DNA from 3 places in the Roseibium sp. AWQ4_290 genome. Region 1 is predicted to be linked to each of the others. Evidence: predicted binding sites of a transcription regulator. Region 1 holds the regulator's gene; each other region holds the start of a gene.
What was found. Region 1 encodes PhoB, which activates phosphate uptake and scavenging genes when phosphate is short. Its sites were predicted from a motif close to TGTCATNNANCTGTCAT; they were not measured.
Positions count from the first base shown of each region.

Region 2: the regulator PhoB is predicted to act here: its motif matches at 6,294-6,310, upstream of ACXAH0_RS22000 (esterase-like activity of phytase family protein).
Region 3: the regulator PhoB is predicted to act here: its motif matches at 1,506-1,522, upstream of ACXAH0_RS07975 (PhoX family protein).

Region 1 covers NZ_JBSWYG010000030.1:19,605-27,625, reverse strand. The annotation lists gene ACXAH0_RS23275 (Hsp33 family molecular chaperone) at 1-294, opposite strand, end outside; gene argF (ornithine carbamoyltransferase) at 307-1,236, opposite strand; gene ACXAH0_RS23265 (acetylornithine transaminase) at 1,233-2,432, opposite strand; gene ACXAH0_RS23260 (GcrA family cell cycle regulator) at 2,912-3,454, shown strand; gene phoB (phosphate regulon transcriptional regulator PhoB) at 3,944-4,642, opposite strand; gene phoU (phosphate signaling complex protein PhoU) at 4,715-5,410, opposite strand; gene pstB (phosphate ABC transporter ATP-binding protein PstB) at 5,442-6,239, opposite strand; gene pstA (phosphate ABC transporter permease PstA) at 6,251-7,600, opposite strand; gene pstC (phosphate ABC transporter permease subunit PstC) at 7,600-8,021, opposite strand, start outside.
Region 2 covers NZ_JBSWYG010000026.1:26,157-34,177, reverse strand. The annotation lists gene ACXAH0_RS22040 (aspartate-semialdehyde dehydrogenase) at 1-330, opposite strand, end outside; gene ACXAH0_RS22035 (hypothetical protein) at 440-589, opposite strand; gene ACXAH0_RS22030 (maleate cis-trans isomerase family protein) at 721-1,470, opposite strand; gene ACXAH0_RS22025 (M24 family metallopeptidase) at 1,587-2,723, opposite strand; gene ACXAH0_RS22020 (pyridoxal-phosphate dependent enzyme) at 2,716-3,798, opposite strand; gene ACXAH0_RS22015 (ArsR/SmtB family transcription factor) at 3,973-4,305, shown strand; gene ACXAH0_RS22010 (arsenate reductase ArsC) at 4,390-4,887, shown strand; gene ACXAH0_RS22005 (multidrug effflux MFS transporter) at 4,935-6,155, opposite strand; gene ACXAH0_RS22000 (esterase-like activity of phytase family protein) at 6,388-8,021, shown strand, end outside.
Region 3 covers NZ_JBSWYG010000006.1:111,009-119,029, reverse strand. The annotation lists gene ACXAH0_RS07975 (PhoX family protein) at 1-1,447, opposite strand, end outside; gene soxR (redox-sensitive transcriptional activator SoxR) at 1,644-2,162, opposite strand; gene ACXAH0_RS07965 (VOC family protein) at 2,263-2,658, shown strand; gene ACXAH0_RS07960 (cupin domain-containing protein) at 2,822-3,181, shown strand; gene ACXAH0_RS07955 (HlyD family secretion protein) at 3,318-4,559, opposite strand; gene ACXAH0_RS07950 (hypothetical protein) at 4,576-5,106, opposite strand; gene ACXAH0_RS07945 (SDR family NAD(P)-dependent oxidoreductase) at 5,264-6,031, opposite strand; gene ACXAH0_RS07940 (adenylate/guanylate cyclase domain-containing protein) at 6,195-7,568, opposite strand; gene ACXAH0_RS07935 (helix-turn-helix transcriptional regulator) at 8,009-8,021, opposite strand, start outside.

The sequences.
Region 1 (8,021 bases):
TGCATCCGGCGAGGCAAAGTCGACCACAAGCATCGACACCGGCCCCTGCGTCTGGGTCTGCAGTGTGAAGCGGCCATCGAATTTCAGCGATGTCCCCAACAGGCTTGCCAGAACAATAGCTTCGGCCAGGAGCCTGGAGACAGGCTCCGGATAGGAATGCCGTTCCAGAATGGCTTCCAGTACCGGGCCAAGAGCAACAGCGCGCCCCCGAACGTCCAGCCCTTCCACGGCAAAAGGCCGGACAGCGTCCAGCCCTGCGGGGGCAATCCCCAGTTCCTCAAGATTGAATGCCACGTCGGCCTTGCCTTATCCTTTGCCGAAACACCAGGCCAGAACGCCTTTCTGGGCATGGAGCCGGTTTTCAGCTTCATCAAACACCACGGAATTGGGACCGTCCATAACCTCGGCTGTGACTTCTTCGCCGCGATGCGCCGGCAGGCAGTGCATGAACACTGCCCGGGCGTTGGCTTCTTCCATCAGCTTTTCGTTGACCTGATAGGCGCTGAGAAGATTGTGACGGCTCTCGCTGTCATCATCGCCCATGGAGACCCAGCAATCGGTCACGACACAGTCGGTTCCCTTTACGGCCTCATATGGGTCTGTGGTCACAAGAATGGAACCACCCTTGGCGCGCGCGGCGTCGATCAGGTCCTGGGGTGGTGCCAGCTCGGCCGGTGTGGCAATGCGCAGTTCGAAATCAAACCGCGGCGCGGCATGCACCCAGGAGGCCAGAACATTGTTGCTGTCGCCGGTCCATGCCACACTCTTGCCGGAGATCGGCCCGCGGTGTTCCTCAAACGTCATCAGATCCGCCATGATCTGGCACGGGTGGGACACTTTGGTAAGGCCGTTGATCACGGGAACCGTGGCATATTCGGCCAGCTCCGTCAGATCCTCATGGCTGAGAATACGGATCATGATTGCATCGACGAACCGGGACAGAACCCGGGCCGTGTCGGCAATGGTCTCGCCCCGGCCAAGCTGCATTTCCGCGCCGGTCAGCATCAGGGTTTCGCCGCCGAGTTCGCGCATGCCCACATCAAAGGAAATGCGGGTCCGGGTGGAAGGTTGCTCGAAAATCATGGCCAGTACCTTGCCGGCCAGCGGCCCCTCACCCGGGCGCACACCATTGCGGTTTGCCTTGATGGTCTTTGCGGTTTCCAGAATGGCGCGCAGTTCGTCGCCCTCAAGGTCCGTCAGGTCGAGAAAATTCCGGTAAGCTGCATGTGCGGTCATCCGGCCGCTCCTTCCACCAAGTTCGCCTCAACCGCCTGCGCCGCCTGTTCCAGACGCTCCAGCGCGATCGCAATTTCGTCTTCGCTCATTGTCAGCGGCGGCAGAAGCCGCAGGACATTGTCACCGGCCGGAACGGCCAGGAGCCCGGCCTCCCGGGCCGCAGCCGAAAATTCGCCCACGGGCACCACGCATCTGAGACCTAGCATCAGTCCGCTGCCGCGCACTTCCGCCAGCACATCCGGATGGCCGTCCACCAGACCGGCAAGCTTCTGCTTGAAGTTCAGGCCCTTGCGTTGAACCTCGCCCAGAAAGCCCTCTTCAAGAATGATGTCGAGCACCGCATTGCCAACAGCCATGGCGAGCGGATTGCCACCAAATGTGGTGCCGTGAGTGCCAGGCCCGAGCGCGCCGGCAGCCTCTTGCGTCGCCAGGCACGCGCCCATGGGAAAACCGCCGCCGATCCCCTTGGCAATCGCCATCAGGTCCGGGCTGACACCGGTCCATTCATGGGCAAACAGCTTGCCCGTCCGGCCGATGCCGGTCTGGATCTCATCGAAAATGAGCAGCAGGCCGTTGTCGTCACACAGTTTGCGCAGGGCGCGCAGAAAGTCCGGCTGGATTTCCCGGATACCGCCCTCGCCCTGAACCGGTTCAATCGCGATGGCCGCTGTCTGGGGGCCTATGACCGCCTTGAGCGCATCCAGATCGCCCGCCGGCACCTGGTCGAAACCGGGCGCCTTGGGGCCAAAGCCTTCCAGGTATTTCTCCTGCCCCCCGGCGGCGATCGTCGCGATGGTACGGCCGTGGAAAGCCCCTTCAAAGGTGACAATGTGAAACCGTTCCGGATGGCCCTTGTCATATTGATGGCGGCGGGCGCATTTGATCGCCGCTTCCATGGCTTCGGCCCCGGAATTCACGAACAGCACCTTGTCGGCAAAGGAGGCATCCGCCAGCCGCTGCGCCAGCCGTTCCCCCTCGGGCATCTGGTGCAGGTTGGAAATGTGCCAGAGCTTCGCCGCCTGTTCCTGAAGCGCCTTGACCAGATGCGGGTGACTGTGGCCGCAGGAATTCACAGCGATGCCGGACCCGCAATCGAGGTATCGTCGGCCGTCCTTGGTCACCAGCCAGACACCTTCCCCGTGATCAAAGCTCAGGGATGATCTTGCGTAATTCCCAAACAGTGCGGTCGCGGACATAACCTCATTCAACTCCATGGCCGTCCCCGCGCTGTCGAGTGTGGCAGGGACTGGCGGTTTTCAGGGATTTCAGCTCCGGCAGGCTGGCTGCGGTGCACGCGCACACCGTCAGACCTGCACAAGGCCAAAACGCAACGTGCCGCCCCTGAGAGGCGGCACGTTGCGGTTCCGTTATACACTGGCCGCCCCATTATCTGTCAATGGGCCTGCGGCCAGGCCGCATACGTAGAGTCACCGGAACAGAATTCGTAAAATTCTCAATACCCTCGCCATACTTGGGGAAAAGTCCCTTCATCCCCAACTGGTTTGGGCCCAATGGTTGCCTCACAAATTAACGTTATTGTAATCTGTGACCAATCAGACACGACATCTCGTAAGGCAAATCACTCGAAGATACTAGATATGCCACACTTAGGCATGCACCAGCATGCTTAATACGGGGTTAATGGCCGCAGAGGCCGCAATAAAAGGTGCGGGCAATGAGTTGGACAAACGAACGGGTTGAACTCCTCAAGAAACTTTGGGGTGACGGCTTGAGCGCAAGCCAGATCGCTGGCGAGCTTGGAGGCGTCACCCGGAATGCCGTGATCGGCAAGGTTCACCGGCTTGGCCTGTCCGGGCGGGCAAAGACCTCAAGCGCAAGCACCAAGCCCCGTCGGCCGCGCTCTGCAACCGCCAGCAACACCAACACCAGCTCAGCTCCGAAGAAGCCGGCCCAGCAGCCGCCGCAAACAATTGGGGCGACGGCGCTCAAGGCGGATACAGCCCCTGCGCCCGTTGCAGAGATCAAGCCAGAGCCGGTGGCCGAACTGGTGGTGCCGATCTCCCAGCGTGCCACGATCCTGACGCTGACCGAGCGCACCTGCAAATGGCCGATCGGCGACCCGGCGACGGACGACTTCTACTTCTGCGGCCGCCAGTCCGAAGCCGGTGTTCCCTATTGCACCCATCACTGCAAGATCGCCTACCAGCCGGTCGCTGACCGCCGCCGCGACCGCAAAGTGATTGCGAAGGCCGGCTGACGCCCCACCTTCTTTTAAACGAGAAAAGCCCGCCATTTTGGCGGGCTTTTCAGTTTGAAGCGTGCTTTTATTTTCCAGCCCCCTACTAGGCCCCATGCCAACCTCACCCAAAAGGTCCCTATTGGAGTGGGCAAGTTCACCGGCAAGGAGAGGCACGCAGACCGGCCTGTTGGCCGTTCAAGCGGCGCAACGCAGTCCGGCGGGCCGGAGCAGGCCACCGAGGCCGTGTTTGAGGACTGTTCAGCTGCGTCCCAAGTTTTGAACGATAAACCATATCGCCCTGCAACCTGCTCCTTGACGAACAGTCCCCAAACACGGTCAGATCGGTTCCTATCTATTGAGGTTGGTAGGAGCCACCTTAAGCTACGACACGAGAGCGTTCCGCCGTGTCGCGCGTCTTGGACGAAGCCGCACATCACCCTGTGACCCGTTCCTTGCGGAACGCTCTCATGTCACGGTCGAATAGGGTCCTGTTTGGTGAGGTTGATATCAGCCGACAGCTGAAAACTGATCGTTGAAGGCGTAGCCCGCGCCGCGGACCGTGCGGATCGGGTCCTTGGCCTTGCCCCTGTTGAGGGCTTTGCGCAGACGGCCCACATGCACATCAACCGTGCGCTCGTCCACATAGACATCATGACCCCAGACACCGTCCAGAAGCTGCTCGCGGGAAAACACCCGCCCAGGCGACGTCATCAGGAACTCCAGCAGGCGGAACTCGGTCGGGCCCAGGTGGATTTCCTTGGTATTGCGCCGGACCCGGTGGGTTTCCCGGTCCAGTTCAATATCGCCGGAACGCAACATCGTGGAGACCACTTCCGGGCTGGCCCGGCGTAGGATCGCACGGACCCGCGCCATCAGCTCCGGCACGGAGAACGGCTTGACCACATAGTCATCTGCCCCGGTCGACAGGCCGCGGATCCGCTCCGCTTCCTCGCCCCGCGCCGTCAGCATGATAACCGGCAGGCGCTCGGTGTCCTCGCGGGTGCGCAGGCGGCGGCACAGTTCAATGCCGGACAGGCCCGGCAGCATCCAGTCCAGAAGCAGCAGATCCGGCAGGCTTTCCCGCAGGCGGATTTCCGCCTCATCGCCTCGGACACAGGAATCCACCTGATATCCTTCCGCTTCCAGATTGTATCTCAAGAGAAGGCTGAGCGGTTCTTCGTCTTCAACGATGAGGACCTTCGGCATTCGTTCTTGCTCCGTCTAGGCGGCCGGCGCCCAGGCGCCGGCCGGAAATTGCGCACTGTTTTTTGCAGAGGTTTATGCGCTGGTCGTTTCGTCGAGCTTTTCCCGCTCTTCCGGCAGACGCTCGCCTGTGACCATGAAGAAGACATTCTCCGCAATATTGGTCGCGTGATCCCCGATCCGCTCGATGTTCTTGGCGCAGAACAGCAAATGGACACATTGGGTGATCACCCGCGGGTCTTCCATCATGTAGGTGAGCAATTCCCGGAAAAGGGAAGTATAGATCGCGTCGACTTCCGCGTCCCCTTCCTGCACCCGGCGCGCCGCCTCGGCATCGCGCCGCGTATAGGCGTCAAGCACCTGCTTGAGCTGGGACAGGGCCAGCTCGGTCATGTGCTCGACCCCGATGGCCAGCTTTTTGGACTGGAGATTGCTATCGATGGCAATCACACGCTTGGCCACGTTCTTGGCCAGGTCGCCCACCCGCTCCAGGTCATTGGCGATGCGGCTGGCGGCAGTGATCTCGCGCAGGTCCTGCCCCATGGGCTGGCGGCGGGCGATCATCTCGATCAGCTTCATCTCCACGTCCTGATGCAACCCATCCAGGCGTTCATCGCCGGAAATGGTAGCCTTGGCCAGATCAAGATCCTGGTTGACCAGCGCATGCACCGCATCCGCGAACGCCCGTTCTGCAAGGCCGCCCATCTCGGCGACTTTGCCGGCCATGGCAGTCAGTTCCTCGTCATAAGCCGAGACTGTATGTTCAGACATCCTGTGTCCCCTTCAGATTTCGCAAATACGCTTAGCCAAAGCGTCCGGTGATGTAATCCTGCGTGCGTTTGTCCTGCGGGTTGGTAAAGATGTCTTCTGTCTGACCTTCCTCAACCAGAATTCCCAGGTGGAAAAACGCGGTGCGCTGAGAGACACGGGCCGCCTGCTGCATGGAGTGGGTCACGATCACGATCGTGTAGTTTTCGCGCAGCTCGTCGATCAGTTCCTCAACCTTTGCCGTAGCAATGGGATCAAGTGCAGAACATGGTTCATCCATCAGGATCACTTCCGGGCTGACGGCAATTGCGCGCGCAATGCACAGACGCTGTTGCTGTCCGCCGGACATGCCTGTTCCCGGCTCATCCAGCCGGTTCTTGACTTCTTCCCAAAGGCCGGCCTTCTGCAGGCTCGAGGCCACGATATCGTCCAGTTCCGCCTTGTTGCGGGACAGGCCGTGGATCCGCGGACCATAGGCAATATTGTCGTAGATCGACTTCGGGAACGGGTTCGGCTTCTGGAACACCATGCCCACCTTGGCTCGCAGCTGCACCGGATCGACCTTCGGATCGTAAATGTCTTCGCCGTCAATCTTGATGGAGCCTTCGACACGACAGATATCTATGGTGTCGTTCATGCGATTCAAGGTGCGCAGGAAGGTCGACTTGCCACAGCCGGACGGGCCAATGAAGGCCGTAACGGAACGCGGCTGGATTTCAATATCCACGTCTTTGATGGCATGGGTGTCGCCGTAATAGACCTGGACCTTGTTGGCGGAAATCTTGCTGTCGGTCATCTCTTTCGCCTGTTCAATCGTCGGCATCTCGTTCATCGGATCAATCCTTACCAGCGGCGCTCAAACCTGCGGCGCAGGATGATTGCGAGAATGTTCATGGAAAGAAGGAAAATCAGGAGCACAATAATCCCGCCCCAGGCCTTCTCGTAAAAGGCATAGTCGGCCCGGGCCGCCCAGGTGTAGATCTGGGCCGGCATGGCGGAGTTCGGGTCCATGAAGCCGGAGACGAGCCCGTCCGGATACCCACGGGCCACAAAGCCGACCATCCCGATCAGCAGCAGCGGCGCGGTCTCCCCAAGAGCCTGGGCCAGACCAATGATGGTGCCGGTCAAAATGCCCGGCATGGCCAGTGGCAGGACATGGTGGAAGATGGCCTGCATCTTGGACGCTCCGACGCCCAGCGCCGCATCCCGGATGCTCGGCGGCACCGCTTTCAAGGACGCCCGTGTGGAGATGATGATGGTCGGCAGGGTCATCAGCGTCAGCACCAGCCCACCGACCAGCGGGGCGGATTGCGGCAGATGCATGAACTGGATGAACACGGCCAGGCCCAGAATGCCGAACACGATGGACGGTACGGCAGCCAGGTTGGAAATATTCACCTCGATCAGATCGGTGAACCGGTTCTGCGGTGCAAACTCTTCCAGATAGATGGAGGCGGCAACGCCGATGGGCAGGGACAGGAACAGCACGACCAGCATCATAAAGAAGGAACCGACCACGGACGCCCCAATGCCAGCAGCACCCGGATTGTCCACCCCGGCATCCGCACCGGTCACGAACTGCCAGTTGAAGACGCTCTTGAGGACGCCCGCATCGACCAGATGGTCAACAATGTCCAGATCCGACGACTGCAGGAACCGGCTGTCGGTCATGTTGTCGCGCGTGATCCGGCCATTGATATAGCCATCCACCCGGGACGAAGCGGCCAGCTTGAAGTCGACTGGCTCGCCGAGCTTGTCTTCATTTTCCCGGTAAAAGGAACGGATTGTATTGCCCGGCTTGCCGACAATGCGGCCGATGGCTGCCGGTTCAACCGCTGCTTCGATGCCACTGTCCTTCAGCTGGGCGGTCAGGGCGTCCAGGAAAAGTTGCTCATAGGCTTTCGTCTTGAAGAGCTGCTTTTCCGCTGCTTCATACTGCTCCTGCGTCACGGTAAACTTCACTTCAACAACCGTGCGCGAGAAGGCCGGAATGCCCTGGGAGATGATGGCAAAGGCCAGAACCACCAGAAAGAACAGCCCGATCACGATGGCGGCGATGCCATAAGCCTGGAACCGCTTTTCCGCTGCATTGCGCTTGCGAGTGAGATCATCCAGCGCATAAAGCGACTTGGGCTGGCGCGGCGCGGCCGAAGTGGTTTCGCCCGCTTCGGGAGGAAGAGTTGTATCGGTCATCAGTCATACTGCTCCCGGTATTTGCGCACGATGTAAAGCGCGACAATATTAAGACCAAGCGTAATCACGAACAGCGTCATGCCCAGCGCAAAGGCAACAAGCGCAACGGGCGAAGCAAAATCCGCATCCCCGGTCAGCTGGCTGACGATTTTGGCAGTCACCGTTGTCATGGCTTCGAACGGGTTCAGGCTGAGCCGTGCGGCTGCCCCTGCCCCGAGCACCACAATCATGGTTTCACCGATGGCGCGCGACGCTGCCAGCAGAATGGCGCCGACAATGCCCGGAAGCGCGGCAGGCAGGATCACCTGGCGCACGGTTTCCGACTTGGTCGCGCCCAGACCGTAGGACCCGTCCCGCATGGCCTGGGGCACCGCGTTGATGATGTCATCGGACAGCGAGCTGACAAAGGGAATGAGCATGA
Region 2 (8,021 bases), on a different contig from region 1:
TTCCGGCACGATCAGCGGCACATCCGCGTCATAGCGCCAGGCCGACGAGTTGTCGATGACGACACAGCCCTTGGCGCCGATCTTCGGAGCCCATTCCTTGGAAACCGTGCCGCCGGCGGACATCAGGCAGATATCGGTGTCTGAGAAATCATAATTCTCAAGCGCCTGAACCTTCAGTGTCTTGTCGCCGAAGGAAACTTCAGTGCCTTGTGAGCGACGAGAGGCGAGTGCAACCACTTCGTCGGCCGGAAAGCCGCGCTCATCGAGAATATCCAGCAGTTCGCGGCCAACATTGCCGGTGGCGCCTGCAATTGCGATCTTGAAACCCATTTTCGGTCTAGTCCTTGTCCGTCTCCCCGCTTCGCCAGCTGCCCGGATCGGATGGGCTGGCCGGCTTCCGGCGCCTCCCATCCCCGGGGAGGCGGGATGAGCGGCACCGTTAGACGGTGGTCTTGGCGGTGGTTTTGGTCGTTTTGGTCGTGCGTTTGAGATCGGTCACGGCAGCCGAACGGGTCCCGCCGGGCAGGAACGCTGCGCTGGCAAGGGCCTTGGACATGATATCCAGAATGTCGGCAGGAAGCCGGGTCATCGGAAGCTCGCAATCGTCAAAACGTGAGACGGCGGAGTTTTTGCCCGGAAATGGCTGGAAGTCAACATGGAATGCTGAGAAAGCGCTCTTTCACGGCATTCACTCCGTCAAGCTGGAAGCGCCGGAGCTGGTCAGGACGAAAACAGCCGGCCCGGTCCGCATCCTTGTGTTGGAAGACCGGCCAGCTGCAGCATGTGCCAGGCAAGGGCCAGATTTGAGCTGATCACCGGCTTGCCGATGGTGCGTTCGCAGTCCTCAATGACTGAAAAGCTGCGCAGATTGGTGCAGGAGGCGAAGACCGCATCAATGGTCTGGTCCCGGCCAAGGGCCTTCACGGCTTCGAAGACGGACGCCGGAGAGATCCGGGCAACAACTTTCTCTTCGGCCTGCCCGAAAGTGCCGACAGAGACCGGGTCGATACCCTGGCCTTTCAGCAGGCCGCAGACCGCATCCGTGACCGGCGCAATATAGGGGGACACAAGGGCGATGCGGCGCGCGCCCAGATGGGTGAGGGCTGCGATCACTGCGCGGGCCGGATCGGTCACGGCGGCGTCCGGGTGGGCCGTGCGGATCGCAGCTGCGACCGCATTCGAGCCGATCAGGGTGGAGGCGGAGGTACAGCCATAGCCGATCACGTCCAAAGGACGGTGCCCCGGCAACAGGGCGGCGGCACTTGCCAGATGGGTTTTCATCTCCATCAGCGTCTCGGTGGTTACGTCCGGGGCACTGGCAATGCGGCTGTGATAGAGGCTGCCCCCTTGGCGCAAGAGAAGCGGGCTGACCTCCGCTTCAAGCGTCTCGTCCGCCTGAAGCACGATCAGGCCAAGGGCCGCTGCGCTGGGCAGTCCGCCATCACAGTCGAAATCCAGCATCCTGACCATTGCAAATCCTCCTCAGAGCAAATTGCGGTTGATTGTCTTTGTCTTTCACTGCCTGACAATCAGAGATCTCTACGCAAAAGACAAAGCAGTTTGAATCCGAGTGCGCGCGACACACTTTAGATAACCGGGATATCAGGACCGGTCCGTTCGCTTAAAAAATCCGGCGGGCCATCGCGCAAAACGATGTTCTCTTCATGCACCAACATTTTTCCCGGGCCCAAGGTCAGGCTTGGCTCGAGCGTCAGCACCATATTTTCGCAAAGCTCTGTCTGGTCAAACGGGGTGAGAGACGGGCCTTCGGTGAGCTGCAGGCCGAGCCCGTGGCCGAGACGGCCCACATCGCCACCGCCCGCGCCGAGACTGTCCGCCATGGCGTGATAAAGATCGGCGCATGTCTTGCCGGGCCGGGCAATGGCTGCCGCCGCCGTGACGGCGTCTACGAGCCGTTCATGGGCGCTGCGGACCCTAGGGGAGGCCTGGCCAAGGGCAAAATTGCGGTCAAAATCGCAGAAATAGCCGGATGTGGTTGCGCCGGTATCGAGCATGAAGACATCGCCCTCCGCCAGTGTCTGATCTGTCGGCGGGGAAATCACATCGCCATAGCCGCCAGCGCCCGCGCCGCCAACAAGATAGGGCACGTCATCAGCGCCCTGGGTTAAAAGCTCGATCCGGAAGGCCCGGAAAGCGTCTTTTAACGTCTGGCCCTCGTGAAAAAGGTGCGGGGCCTTGGCAAAGGCACGCGATGCACTGGCGCAACTTTCCCGGATCAGCGCGATTTCCGGCTCGGACTTGACCAGCCGCAGCGTCTGGAGCAGGCCGGATGCGTCCTTGAATGCCACAATGGGGAGGCGGGCTTGCAGGGTCAGAAAGTCTTCAAGGGGCATGCGCAGCATGCTTTCCGGTCCCATGGGCAGGCCGACCCGGGCGAACGGGGTCAGTGCTTCTTCAAGCAGGCGGAGTTCCTCCCTGCTTGGATGGGGTGAGGCGAAGAGGCGGATATCGTCGATCCAGGTGGAGGCCATCAGCTGGGCGCCAATCTGCGGAATGACGGCCACCGGCTTGCCGCTGCCGGGCACAATCAGGAACCAGGGCCGGGTCGGGCTTTGCCAGAACAGGGTTCTGAAACCGGTGAAATAGCGGATCTCCGCTTCGCCGGTCAAAAACAGGGCGTCCAGCCCCTGCGCCCGCATGGCGCGTTGGGCCCGCTCCGTGCGCGCGGCAAATTCACTCTCTGGAAAGTCCGGCTCAGACATCTTCCGGACCTTCAGAGAGGTAACAGAGCGCGCGGGAGGTTGCCTCTAGTTTCAAGGCCTCAACGTGGCCTGCTGCGTGGCGCAGCGCAGCGAGGCCAGCGGCGCCGGAAGGGGTGGTCTCAAGGCCGTTTTGCGCAAGCCAGGCGACTGTGTCTGCAGCTTCCTCTTCTGAAACCGTCAAAAAGGCATCCGCTTCCCGGGCCAGATAGGTCAGGGCCAGATGTGAGGGCTCCTTGCAGTCGAGGCGCCCCATGGAGGAGACCGGACCGCCAGCTTTCACCGGACGGCCTGCGGCAATGCTCGCCTGAAGCGCGGGGGCTGCCTCCGGTTCAACAATCACGATGGTGACACCATCCCCCCAACTCTGGCGGGCACTGGCCGTGCAGGCAGCAGCCAGGCCGCCGACACCGGCCTGCAAAAACACATGGGTGGGCGGTTCTGCGATCTGCCGGGCGATCTCCTCACCCATTGTCAGATAGCCTTCCATGACATCGCGGCCGGGTGCGGTCATGCCGGGCCAGGTACTGTCAGACAGAAGCTGCCAGCCCTTGTCTTGCGCCGCCTGTTCGGCCGCTGCCATGCTGTCTTCGTAAAGGGCGCCTTCGCGCACCACCTCGGCCCCCCGCGCCCGCAGCCGGTTTGCAAAGGCGTCCGGGACGGTTTCGGCAACATAGACCACCGCCTTAGCTCCGAAAATGCGGGCACCCTCGGCAAGGGACAGGCCGTGATTGCCCGCGCTGGCACAGACAAAGGTCGTGTCTGTTAACGCACTGCCCGCATCCGGGGCTGGCTGGCTTCGGGATCTGTCGTGGGACTGTTTCGCAATTGCATATGCGGCCCCAAGGGCCTTGAAACTGCCAAGCCCGAGCCGGTCGCGTTCGTCCTTCAGATAGAGCGCGCCAATGCCAAGAGCTGCGGCAAGATCGGGGCGGGTCAGCAGAGGGGAGGGGGCAAGGCCTGTGGCGGATTTGAAAAAAGCGCTGGCCGGACCCTGGCTCAGAGAAATCTCACCCGTTGCCAGGCCATCGGCCGGGTCCAGGCCTTTGCCGCGCCAGCTGTTCCCTAATATGTTCATGCCGTGTCCTTCTTTTGCGGGCCCCAGTGTGTGATCTACAGATCATCAGGCCGGACAGGGAAACACAAGCCCGCGCAACCGGCTCTCCCGAGCGGGCTGTTGAGGTTGCTTTTGTCTTTGCTTGGCGGATGGATTTTCCGTTGCGGAAGAATTAAAATCTATATATCATGAAGTATGGATATAAATTCTGCTCTGGCCGCTTTTGCGGCCCTTAGCCAGAAAACCCGGCTGGAGGTCTACCAGCTGTTGATTGCGGCCGGGCCGGAGGGGCGGCTGGCGGGTGAGATTGCGGAGGTGCTGCACGTCCGCCAGAACACCATGTCGGCCAACCTGTCGGTGCTGTTGCAGGCCGGGCTGGTACGCAACAAACGGGAGGGCCGCTCGATCCGCTACTTTGCCGATCTTGAGACCACCGGGGAGCTTTTGACTTTTCTGATGGCCGATTGCTGCGGCGGCCAGCCTGAGCTGTGCGCAAAGGTCATGGAGGCGGTGGCCAGAAAGACCTGACCCAAACCGGAAACGTGACGTTGTTCAAGGGGTATGGCCGGACCGGTCTATTTTAAAAAAATGCCCTGGAAACTGGAGGAAACAATGCCTGAAAATGTTTATAATGTCCTGTTCCTGTGCACCGGGAACTCAGCCCGTTCCATTCTGGCTGAAGCGATTTTGAACCGTGAAGGGCAGGGTAAGTTCAAGGCATTTTCGGCCGGGTCCAACCCGGCGGGCGTTGTGCGGCCGGAGACCCTGGTGCTGCTCAAGAAACTCAACTTCAAGACGGATGGGCTGCGCTCCAAGGACTGGAGCGAATTTGCGGTTCAAGGGGCGCCGGTTCTGGATTTTGTCTTCACCGTTTGCGACAACGCGGCCAAGGAAACCTGTCCGGTCTGGCCGGGGCAGCCGATGAGCGCCCATTGGGGCGTGCCGGATCCGGCGGCGGTCGATGGCAGTGAAAGTGAACGGGGGCTGGCCTTTAGCGATGCTTTCCGGATGCTCAACAACCGGATCTCGATCTTCCTGAATTTGCCAATGGCGTCTCTCGACAGACTGTCCCTGCAAGAGCGGCTCGACGAGATCGGCCGGTCCGGGTGAGACCCGGCTGATCCCGTCATTGCCTTGCCTTTGCGCTGGCGCCGCCGTCAGGCGGGGGCGTTGTTGTCTGGCGTGGAAGCGTCGCCTGCCGGGTCGAGCCGCAAGGTGAGCAGGGCCAGAACAAAGGCGAGCAACGCGCACGTGGTCACCGCACCGGCCAGCGGCAAGGCGGTCCGGTCGAACAGTGGCGTGAACAGGAAGATCATGACACCGCCTGCGACCATCTGGAACGTGCCGCCCAGGGAGGAGGCCATGCCCGCATGTTCGCCATGCTCTTCCAGAGCCATTACCATGGTCGGGGCAATGACAAGGCCAAGGCAGGTATTGCCGAGGAAGAAGAACACCATCAGCACCGGCAGGGAATCGAAGCCCATCCAGATGAGCAGGAACAGGCTTGCATTGGCGGCGGTAAAACCGCAGACGGCCCGGAAGGCCACGCGCCCCATCCCGTAAGCCTGGCCGAGACTGGCCGCAAACTGGGACGCGGCGAAGAACCCGACCGCATTGGCAGCGAAGACCAGGCTGAACTCCGTCGGGGAGAGGTGGTAGCTGGTCATATAAACCAAAGGTGCGGCGGCGATGAACACAAAGAAACTGGCAATGGAAAAGCCGCCGATCATGGTCAACCCCATGAATCTGGCATCTTTCATCAGATAGATGGAGCTGCGGATCAAATCCGTCACATTGATCGGGCTGCGCTTGTCAGCCGGCAGGGTTTCCGGCAAACGGAAGGCGGTCAGAATGATCGCCAGCAGGGCAATGACACCAAGGACGATGAAAATCGTGCGCCAGTCGCCGAAGGCAATGATCGCGCTGCCGCTCAAAGGCGCAAGCAGCGGCGAGATGCTGATGACCAGCATCACCAGCGCCATCAGCCGTGTGGCCTGGGGCCCCGTGGCGAGGTCCCTGACGACGGCGCGCACGATCACCATGGGCGCAGCGGCTCCCAGAGCCTGAACGAAACGCCCGAGCGCCAGCGTGGAAATATCTGCCGCGCTCGCACAGATGGCCGAACCGGCGACGAAGACAGCCAGGCCAATAAAGATTGGCGCCCGGCGGCCGGTCCAGTCGGCCACCGGCCCGTAAAACAGCTGGGACACACCAAAGGCGATGAAATAGACCGTAAAGGTCATTTGTGCACCGGCGTCGTCCGTGTTCAAGTCCTTGACGATTTGCGGTGTTGCCGGCAGGTAAAGGTCGATGGCAAATGGCCCAACGGCGGCCAGCAGCCCAAGCACCATGGCGGCGCGGACAAATCCGATCTGCATAAAACTATCCGAGAATTCTGAGAAGCGCAGCTCGCGCCTTAGGTTTGTTGCACCGCAACCTGAGAGAAAAACGCGGCCATGTCCAGTAAAATCTGACTGCCATCCGCCGGATTCGAGCAGGTGAAAGCTTCTTCAAGGTGTCATGCAAGCTTCACCTGAATGTCACCAATTCGGTAATTTCGGCCACTAGCTTTCGTCCACCTTAACCCAGAACAGTGTGGGAGCTAGTGCAATGTCTGATCTACGCGGACGCTTTTTGAAAGGTGTTAGCCTTGCGGTTTTGTTCGGTCTCGGGGCCGTTTCTACTGCACAGGCCGAGTTTTTTGAGCGGATCAATTCTTACCCGGTCTACAAGACCCTTCCAGAAGGGGCCGACAAGGCGACCGAGACCGTGGCTGAAATCATCTATGCGTCCAAGGATGGCCGGACTCTCGTTTTCACCGACAGCCCGGGTGAGGACATCGTCTTTGTGAATGCGGCGAACCCGTTGAACCTTCAACCGATGGGCCGCACGGCTCTTGGCGGTGAGCCGACCTCTGTCGCCGTTGGCCAGAGCTACGCCTATGCAGGCGTCAATACGAGCGCAGACTATGTGAACGCCTCCGGCCATCTGGCCGTTATTGCCCTGGAGGGTCTGGGCATCACCGCCACATGCGACGCCAAAGGTCAGCCGGACAGCGTTGCCATTTCGCCGGACGGGAAATATGTGGCCATAGCGATCGAGAACGAGCGCGACGAAGATTTGAATGACGGCGAAATCCCGCAAATGCCGGCCGGCCATCTGGCGATCTTCGATCTGGATGACCAAGGCGTTCCGGTCAATTGCGATGCGGTGCGCATTGTCGATCTCACCGGGCTGGCCGAGGTTGCCCCCAGTGATCCGGAGCCGGAATTTGTTTCCATCAATTCCAAGAACCAGGTTGTGGTCACCTTGCAGGAAAACAACCACATTGCCGTTGTTGACCTGGCCTCCGGCAAGGTTGTGTCCCATTTTTCCGCCGGCACTTCGACGGCTGAAAATGTCCCGGTGAAAAAGGCGCGCTCCAGCGATGCTTCGGGGTCTGCGGAAAACGTTGCCCGGGAACCGGATGCAGTGGCCTGGATCGATGACGAGCGTTTCGTGACGGCCAATGAAGGCGACTACAAGGGTGGTTCGCGCGGGTTCACTATCTGGAATGCCAAGGGCGATGTTCTCTTTGATAGTGGCAACCAGATGGAACATCTGGGCATGTCCCATGGCCATTACCCTGCCAAGCGGGCGCACAAGAAGGGCACAGAGCCGGAAGGCGTGGCCGTTGGGGAATTCGGCGGCGACACGCTGATCTTCGTCAACTCCGAGCGCGGAAATTTTGTCGCCGTCTACAAGGACACCGGTGCCGAACCGGAATTCGTCCAGTTCCTGCCGACCCATGTGGGTCCGGAAGGCCTTCTGGCCATTCCGAACCGGGACTTGTTTGCCGTGGCCAACGAAGTGGATGAAGATGGGGTTCGGGCGCATGTGTCGCTGTACCAGTTCGGCGCCGAAGCGCCGTCCTATCCGTCTATCATTTCGGAAATGGATGAGGAAACCAAGGCACCGATCGGCTGGGGCGCATTGTCGGCTCTGGCCGCTGACCCGAAGGACCCGAACAAGCTTTTTGCCGTGAATGACAGCTTTTACGAAAAGGCCCGGATCTACACGCTGGATATTTCCTCCCAGCCTGCCCGGATCACCGGCTACAAGAACGTGACCGGCGCCTCCCAGGCACTTCTGGATCTGGAAGGTATTGCCGTTGCCGGGGATGGCGGGTTCTGGCTGGCCTCTGAAGGCAATCTGGAAAAAGACCGTCAGCATCTGCTGATCAAGACCGATGAGACCGGAGCCGT
Region 3 (8,021 bases), on a different contig from region 1:
GCACAATCTGACCATAGTGGTTTTCCGCACGCGGGTTCGGGCCGTTGACCGGCGTGTCGTCACCGCCGGCATTCGGCTTGACGGCCCGGTTTTTGTTGTTGGTCAGAGCACAATAGGCTTCGACCGCGACCGGGTTGACCGCAACCCATTCCGGACGGTCCATTGTGGTGGCGCCAACCTTGGACGCGGCCATGCGGCTGAAGATGCAGATTTCGGCCTGGGGCATGCCGGTTGCTTCTTCCGTCAGGGCCAGCCACTCGCCAGCGCCATCGTCGTTGAACTTCGCCACATAGAGCGTGCCGTCATCCAGAAGGCCGTCGGTCGGAGCCCCCGGCGTGTAGACGCCGTTGGAGACGAACTTGTAAAGGAATTCGCCCCGCTCATCATCGCCCATATAGACCACGACACGGCCATCCGGCGCCAGGGTGCAAGCGGCGTTTTCGTGTTTGAAGCGGCCAAGGGCCGTGCGCTTGACCGGCGTGGAGCCGGGATCGCTCGGGTCGATCTCGACAATGTAACCGGCGCGGCGCGGCTCGTTGACATTCTTGGAAATGTCAAACCGCTCCTGGTATTTTTCGTAATCGTAGCGGCTCTCAAGGCCGATGCCGTAGCGCTTGAAGTCGGCGGGCACTTCAAAGCTGTCATCGGTGGATCCGAAATAGCCGTTGAAGTTTTCCTCGCAGGTCAGGTAAGTGCCCCAGGGGGTCTTGCCCGCACCGCAATTGTTGAAGGTGCCGAGGGTTTTGGTCCCGGTCGGGTCCGCGTCGGTTTTCAGAAGGTCATGACCGGCCGCCGGACCGGACAGGCGCATTTCCGTGCGCTGGGTGATGCGGCGGTTGAACGGGCTGTCGACAACAACCTTCCAGTCGCCAGCATCTTCCGTCACTTCCATCACGGTCACGCCCTGGAAGTTCTGCAGCATGGTGACGTCGTCAGCCGATTCCGGCTTGCCGTCATCCGTATGCGGCAGGTTGATCGTTGGGTTCACATATTCGCTGTTGACCGCAATGACCTGCTTGTCGCCAAAGACGAACAGTTCCATGCCGTCGGTGTTTTCGCCGAAGACGCGGTCGGAAGAGGCAACGGGAACGCCTTTTTCCGAATCGAAGTCCGCTGCGTCGGAAAACAGCTTGTCCCCCCATTTCACCAGGATATCCCAGGTGTAGCCTTCCGGCACATGCACGGTGGCATCGGTTGCGACCGGCACCGGGCTGAAGGCGAACCGGCCAGCGCTCTGGGCCTGGGCGGAGGTGGAGTTCAAAAGGCTCGCACCGGTACCGAGGCCCATGGCCGCAGCCCCCGATCCGAAGGCAACAACGCCGCCAAGAAAGCCCCGGCGCGACAGGCCGGCTTCCACGACGCGGTCAAATTCGGTGGTTTCCGGTGTCGGACGGACCAATTCATCCCATTCGTCCCAGGACAGGTCGTCTTTGCTGATGTCACTCATTTTGCTCTCCAATCGGATGGCTACAGGCAAGGCACACAGAGTGCGCCCGTGAGCGTTAACGACACTCAGATTACAGCAATGTGACAGTCGCGTAATGGTTCGGTTACAGGCCTGCCGACAAGCGGCGGCCTCCGGCTCCAATCAAACGTAAACGCTTGTTTTTCTTTCCGCTTGTGGCATTCAGCTTTTCAATGGATCAAAAGTCGGATTTTGCCTTTTCCTGCGTTGAAACCGGCCCGGCACCGCTTTGCCTGTCCGGCTGAGGCTCCGGGCGGTCGCCCAAAAGGTAGCGTGGCCCCCGTCCATGACGGGACGCTGCGTCACCGGCATTGTAGAGCTGGCAGGATTTCATCGACAGGCAGCCGCAACCTATGCAGCCATCCAGTTTGTCCCGCAAGGCCGTCATGCGCGCGATCCTGTCTTCCAGATGCCGCCGGAACCCCTTGCTCAGACGGGTCCAGTCCGCCTTGGTCGGCGCCCTGCCCTCCGGCAGGCTCGCCAACTGCACGGCGATTTCCGAAATCGTGAACCCGAATTCCTGGGCCACAAGGACAAAAGACAGGCGGCGGATGTCCGCGCGCAAAAACCGCCTTTGCCCGCCGCTGTTGCGGATCGGGTGAACCAGGCCCTTGTCCTCGTAGAAACGGATCGCAGAGACTGCAAGGCCGGTCCGCTCGGCCAGGCCGCCAATAGACAAAAGATCATCTGCCTTCATAAGCTTCTTCAAAACAGTCCCTTTTTTCTCTTGACCTCAAGTTTACTTGAGGAATTATCTCTAGTGTCCACGAGGAGTCAAACCTTGAGAGGACGTCGATATGAGCGCTGCATTTCTGGAACATGTAAACGTTACAGTGACCGACCCGGCCGCGACCGCCCGCCGGCTGGAAGACTGGTTCGGCTGGAAAATCCGGTGGAAGGGCCAGTCGCTTGGCGGCGGAACGACCTATCACATCGGCAACGAGACGAGTTACGTCGCAGCCTACAGCCCGCCAAAGGACACCACCCCGGTCGCCGGTGTCAGTTACGACCACCATGGAGGGCTCAACCACATTGCCGTTGTGGTCGAGGATCTCGACGCGGCCGAGGCCAGGATCAAGGCAGGCGGCTACACGACCCACAATCATCAGGACTATGAGCCGGGCCGCCGGTTCTATTTCGATGATGATGACGGGATCGAATTCGAAGTGGTCAGCTACACCGGCAAAAGCTGACCGCAAACGGGTTTTCCGGGACCAGACAAGACTTCTCCCGGAGCCCGCCCTCCGGGCGGCTCTTTTTGGGCACTTTCTTCTGAAACAGTCTCTTCCGCAACGTCCATAGATATTTAAGACTGTCTCCGGAACCAGTGAGTCAGCAAGTTGCCAGGAGGGATGGATGAAGCTTGTGCGCAATGAAGAAGTGGTCTGGATGAACGCATTGGGCTACCGGGAAAAGACCCTGGTCCAGGACAAGGATGTGAATCTGACGGGTGGCCTGGTGCAGCTGGTCGAAGTCCCGCCCCATACGGAGGTGAAGGACCACTACCATACGTCCAGCACCGAAGTGGTTCATGTACTGTCCGGAAAGGGCGTGTTCCATATTGATGGACGGCGGATCGAGCTGGAACCCGGGCAGACGCTTGCCTGCGAGCCCTTTGAGGTGCGCAGCACGGACAACCCTTTTGATTATCCCTTTACCTATATTGTTTTCAGAACCAACTCCGCCAGCAACGACCGTATCTGGTGCGAGCGGTAACACCGGGCAGGTCCGCCCCCCCAGCAGCTTCCGAACTTGTGCTTTGCCAAAGGAGCTTGTGGCCCGGCGGCGGATGGACGGACCGCTCCCGCGCGGCAGAAGGGCTTTGCCGCGCGGGATGAGACGCACTACGGGATCAGTGACCGGTCAGAACCAGTGCCCGGATCGGATATTGCAGGGCCTGGCTGCGCAGGATCAGCGCATGGACCAGCCCGACCGTATCGATCACATGCAGAAAGACAAACTGCCCGGTCGACAGATTGTCGTCCGAATGCAGTCTTTCATGGTTGCTGGTATAGGCGTTGACCGTGCAGCTCGCCCCGGGAGGCAACCGGTCGAGCCCGCCTTCATAAAGCGGCTCAAGCACCGTTGTGATGGTCGCCGTCTTGGAAGCCTTGCCCGCATCCAGAAGCTGGCTTCCGGAGGTCACCTGCCCGCTGGCAATCTCTTCCTGCACATCCGTAATCACCAGCGGAATGATGGTGAACGGAACAGCAGGACAAAAGGCTTCGGCGACCATGCCCGGTTTGAGAACCTGGGCTTCCACCTGGCCGAACCCGGCCAGAATCCGCTGATGCAGGGAATTATCGGGAATGATCACCCCCGCAGGCCGCATCAGGGGTGTCACAATCTCCCCGGGCCGCAGCACGAATTGTGTCACCCGGCCATCCACCTTGGCTGAAACCGTCATCTTGTCCAGTTCGACCTCGGCTTCGGCAAGCCTGGCTTCGGCACTTTTCAGCTTGCTTGGCAGGGCCACGTTGATCCGGGTCTCGGCAAGCTCTTTGTTGGCTTCCGCCGCCGCCAGACCGCCTGCGCGTGTATCGACCGTGTTCTGGAGCTTTTCCAGATCCCGCTCACTGACCACATTGGCGTTGCGGTCAAACAGCTCCTGCCGGGTTTCCAGCTCGTCCTGCGCCTGTTTCAGCGACGCGGCCGCCTGATCCACCTGCGCGGACGCCACCGCCAGTTCGCCCTCGGCCAGGGCTATCTCGCCCTTGATCTCCTCAATCTGCTGCCGGGCGGTCAAAACGTCGGCTTCCTGACGGCTGCTGTCCAGCTTAAACAGCGGATCACCGGTCTTCACATTTGTTTCCAGATCCAGCGGCACAAAGACTTCCTCCACCCGGCCGGTCGCCTCGGGCAGGATGGCCACGGTCCGGAACGTGGACACCGCGCTTTGGGAGGTGGGATGGAAATAGAAGATCAGAGTGATCAGGGTAATGGTGAGCATGAGGCAGGTCACAATGCCGTAGCGCAGCTCGAACCAGACGGAATAGAGCGTGATCTCATGTCCGATCCGCTTGCCCTGCACATAGCGGCGGATCAGATAGTCCGGCAAGATGGTGATCATCGCACTGAAGAGCGTCTCAAACATCAGCTGTCCTTCCGCTCTAGGGGGTCTTGCCCTGATCCGGAGCGGCGGAAGCCGCGCCTTCGAGCTCAGCGGACGCCGGCGCGGCCGGACGTTCAGCACTGGCCGCAATCTTCCCGCTCTGCACGGCACTAGACGTCGCTCCGGGCCCATGCGAGGTCCCCTCGCCATTGGGCCCCTCGCTCCCCTCCCCCGGATCCTCCCCGGTTCCAAAGGCCATCCTGCGGGCCGAGCTGGCAATCGTTTCCAGCGGTGTCATGAAGTCGGGAAGCTGAATGAAGGCCAGCACCAGCGCAGCCACCCAGAAGACCTGATTGTGGGTGAACAGCGCCAAAAGCCCGAGAACCGCCACCAGCTCGAATTGGATGCGCCCGTGTTTATGGGCCAGACGCTCCGGAAGGGAATGCAGGTAGAGGTAAAAGGTGCCAAGCAAAACGACCAGGATGATGAGCGCTATGAGAACATTTCTCATCATCGGATCGCTGCCATCTGCCAATGGAATGAAATACGGCAGATGGTGCGGTGCAAGTTCGTGGATTTTAGCGGACATTGCCACTCCGTGACGCTAAGAAACTTCTTTGCCTTGGAGTAGCCGACCTTACGGAAAATTTAAAGAACAGTCTTCGTAAAAGACACCATTCCCCTGCAGCGCCCCTGCGACAAAGCAGAACCACCATTTCAGGATGCGAGCAAGGCCCTGAGGATCTTTACCGGGGCGCCATGCGAATAGCCCCGTCCAGACGGATCGTTTCGCCATTGAGCATGTCATTCTCGCAAATCGCCTTGACCAGCCGGGCGTATTCGCCTGCCTTGCCGAGCCGGGAGGGGAACGGCACCTGCTGACCAAGGGAGTCCTGAACCTCCTGGGACAGCCCCAGCAGCATCGGCGTTTCGAAGATGCCAGGCGCAATTGTCATGACGCGAACCCCCAGCTTGGACAGGTCCCGGGCGACCGGCAGCGTCATACCGGCCACACCGGCCTTGGAGGCCGCATAGGCGACCTGGCCGATCTGACCGTCGAAAGCTGCAACCGACGCGGTGGAGACGATCACCCCGCGCCCGCCATCCGGCGTGACCGGATCGAGCGTTGCCATGCCGGTCGCGGCCTGGGAAAGACAGCGGAAAGAGCCGATCAGATTGACCGCAATCACCTTTTCAAACATGTCCATAGGATGGGCTTCGCCGCGGGAAGTGGTCTTGGCCACTGGGGCAATGCCCGCGCAATTAACAAGAATGCGTTCTTGCCCGTGGGCACTGCGGGCCACTGCGAAGCCTTGTTCAACGCTGGCCTGATCGGTCACATCCACATCCGCGAACTGGCCGCCAATCTCAAAAGCCACCTCTTTGCCTTGTTCCACGTTCCGGTCAAAAATGGTGACCTTCACGCCTTCTGCAGCCAGCAATCTGGCGGTCGCCGCCCCAAGCCCCGATGCGCCGCCCGTTACGACAGCTGCGAGTGATGAATCCAGTTTCAAGCGAACCTCCCGCTTCATTCAAAATACTGACTTATATCAGTTTTTCTATATATATTGACGAAAACGTCAACACGAACATGCAAAGTGTCCGAGAAACCGCACCGGGTCAAGCGCATTTCGGGCTGCTCAAGCCGTACACACTTTTTTGGCCAGAAAGATCCGGTCAAGCGGGAAATGGCTGCTCACCAGCCAGAACCACCAGATCGACCGGATGGCGGATACCGGCGACATGGACACCCGGGCGCGGCTCTGCGGCCCCAGGCTCGTATCCTTGCTCAAGGGCCAGTTGCCACGTGGCCTGGTCTGTCAGCGCCGCACAGCGCTGGCTCTTGTTTGCGTCTTCCAGTTTCGCAGCCCGGTTGACCGCATCCCCGATCACTGTGAATTCGAGCCGGTTTTTCGAACCGATCACACCGGCCGTGACGGTCCCGGCCGAAACGGCCGTTCCGATGCGAAGCGGCCCCGGCCAGCCTGCGGTTTGGAACCGGTCCTGCTGCACCGCCACACAGGCCACCAGCTTTTCGGCCGCCCGCAAGGCATCCGCAGCGTAGGTGTCTGACGGATGGACAGCGCCGAAAGTAGCCAGGATGCCATCGCCGAGAAACTTGTCCACCCGCCCGCCTTCCTGATTGATCACATCAACTGCAAGGCTCTGATACTGCGCCAGCACCGACAACACGGCCTGTGGGTCCAGGGTTTCTGATGTGGCGGTGAAGCTGCGGATATCGGCGTAAAGAATGGCCGCCTCGCGCAACGTGCCCTCCCCGGCTTCCAGCGCGGTCTGGGCCCCGGTGATGGAGGCAGCCACTTCCGGAGCAAAGAACCGGCGCAGATCCTTGGCGGCCTCGTGGTCTTTCGTTGCCTCAAACAGCATGGACCGGCCCCGGTACAAGGCGGCGGACAAGATGACCGTCACCGTCAGGATGACCATGGTTTTGTCCAGCTCCGCGCCGATCAGGATCGAATTGCCGGTCAGGTATTCCACATAATTGCGGGTCACCCGCATACCGTCCATATCCGCAAAGGCCGCATAAAAGACAAGCCCCAGCCAGCCGCACACAGCCACAAGCCCGGTGGTCAAAACAAATCTCGGGTCAAAACGCAGCGCCCTCAGACCAATGAAAATGAACACATACATCAGGGTGGGCGCTTTCAGGTAGAAGGCGGGATGCTGGTCATATTGAATGTGAAAGGAGAAGATCAGCCCCACCAGCAGCGCCATGTCCACCCCGATGGAAATCAGGAGATACCATTGCGGCAGCTCATAGCGGTAGGACAACATGAGCCGGAGTATGGTGAACAGGAAATAGGCCCCGAGCGCAAAGGGCACAAAGTTGAACCCGGCTGCGCCCTCCGCCCTCGGCGCGATGACATAAAGGGTTGAGAAAAACAGCACGAGCCCCAGCTGAACCCAGCCGATCAGCCGCTCTGATGAGGTTTCCCGGCCGCGGATTTCGGAACGCACCCGCTCCGGCAGCCCGGTCTCCGGCGGCCCGCCCTGAAGGATGTATCGCAAATACTGAGACAATGAGGTCATGACACCCAGTCACCTGACAAGACGAGCGGAGTGTCCTCCGTTGCCCCGGAAGAAGCAACAGAGCTGCGCGCAAAAGTGACCGCTTGTGAAAACGGACCGCAGTCTTGTGCCGACCGGGGAGGAGATCCCGGCCTTTGGCAGTAGGAATGCTCCCAGACGGATGCATCATCGTGGACTTATACCAATCACAATTGATGATGCCCTATTTGATCACGCTTGGAGGGTCTTCGGCCAGGAGCGCGTCGCAGGTCGATACGGGGTATCGGGCCAGACGTGCGACAACGTCCGAAGCCCCTCCAAGCGCGGCCTCCGGTGACCCAATTCCGCCCATCGGACATCGTTGCACCGCTTATCCGGTCAACCAGACCGGGTTTCGCGATGCGACTAGCCGTTGAACGGAATTGGGAAATCAAATAGGGCATCATCAATTGCGATTGGTATTACCAGCCTGCC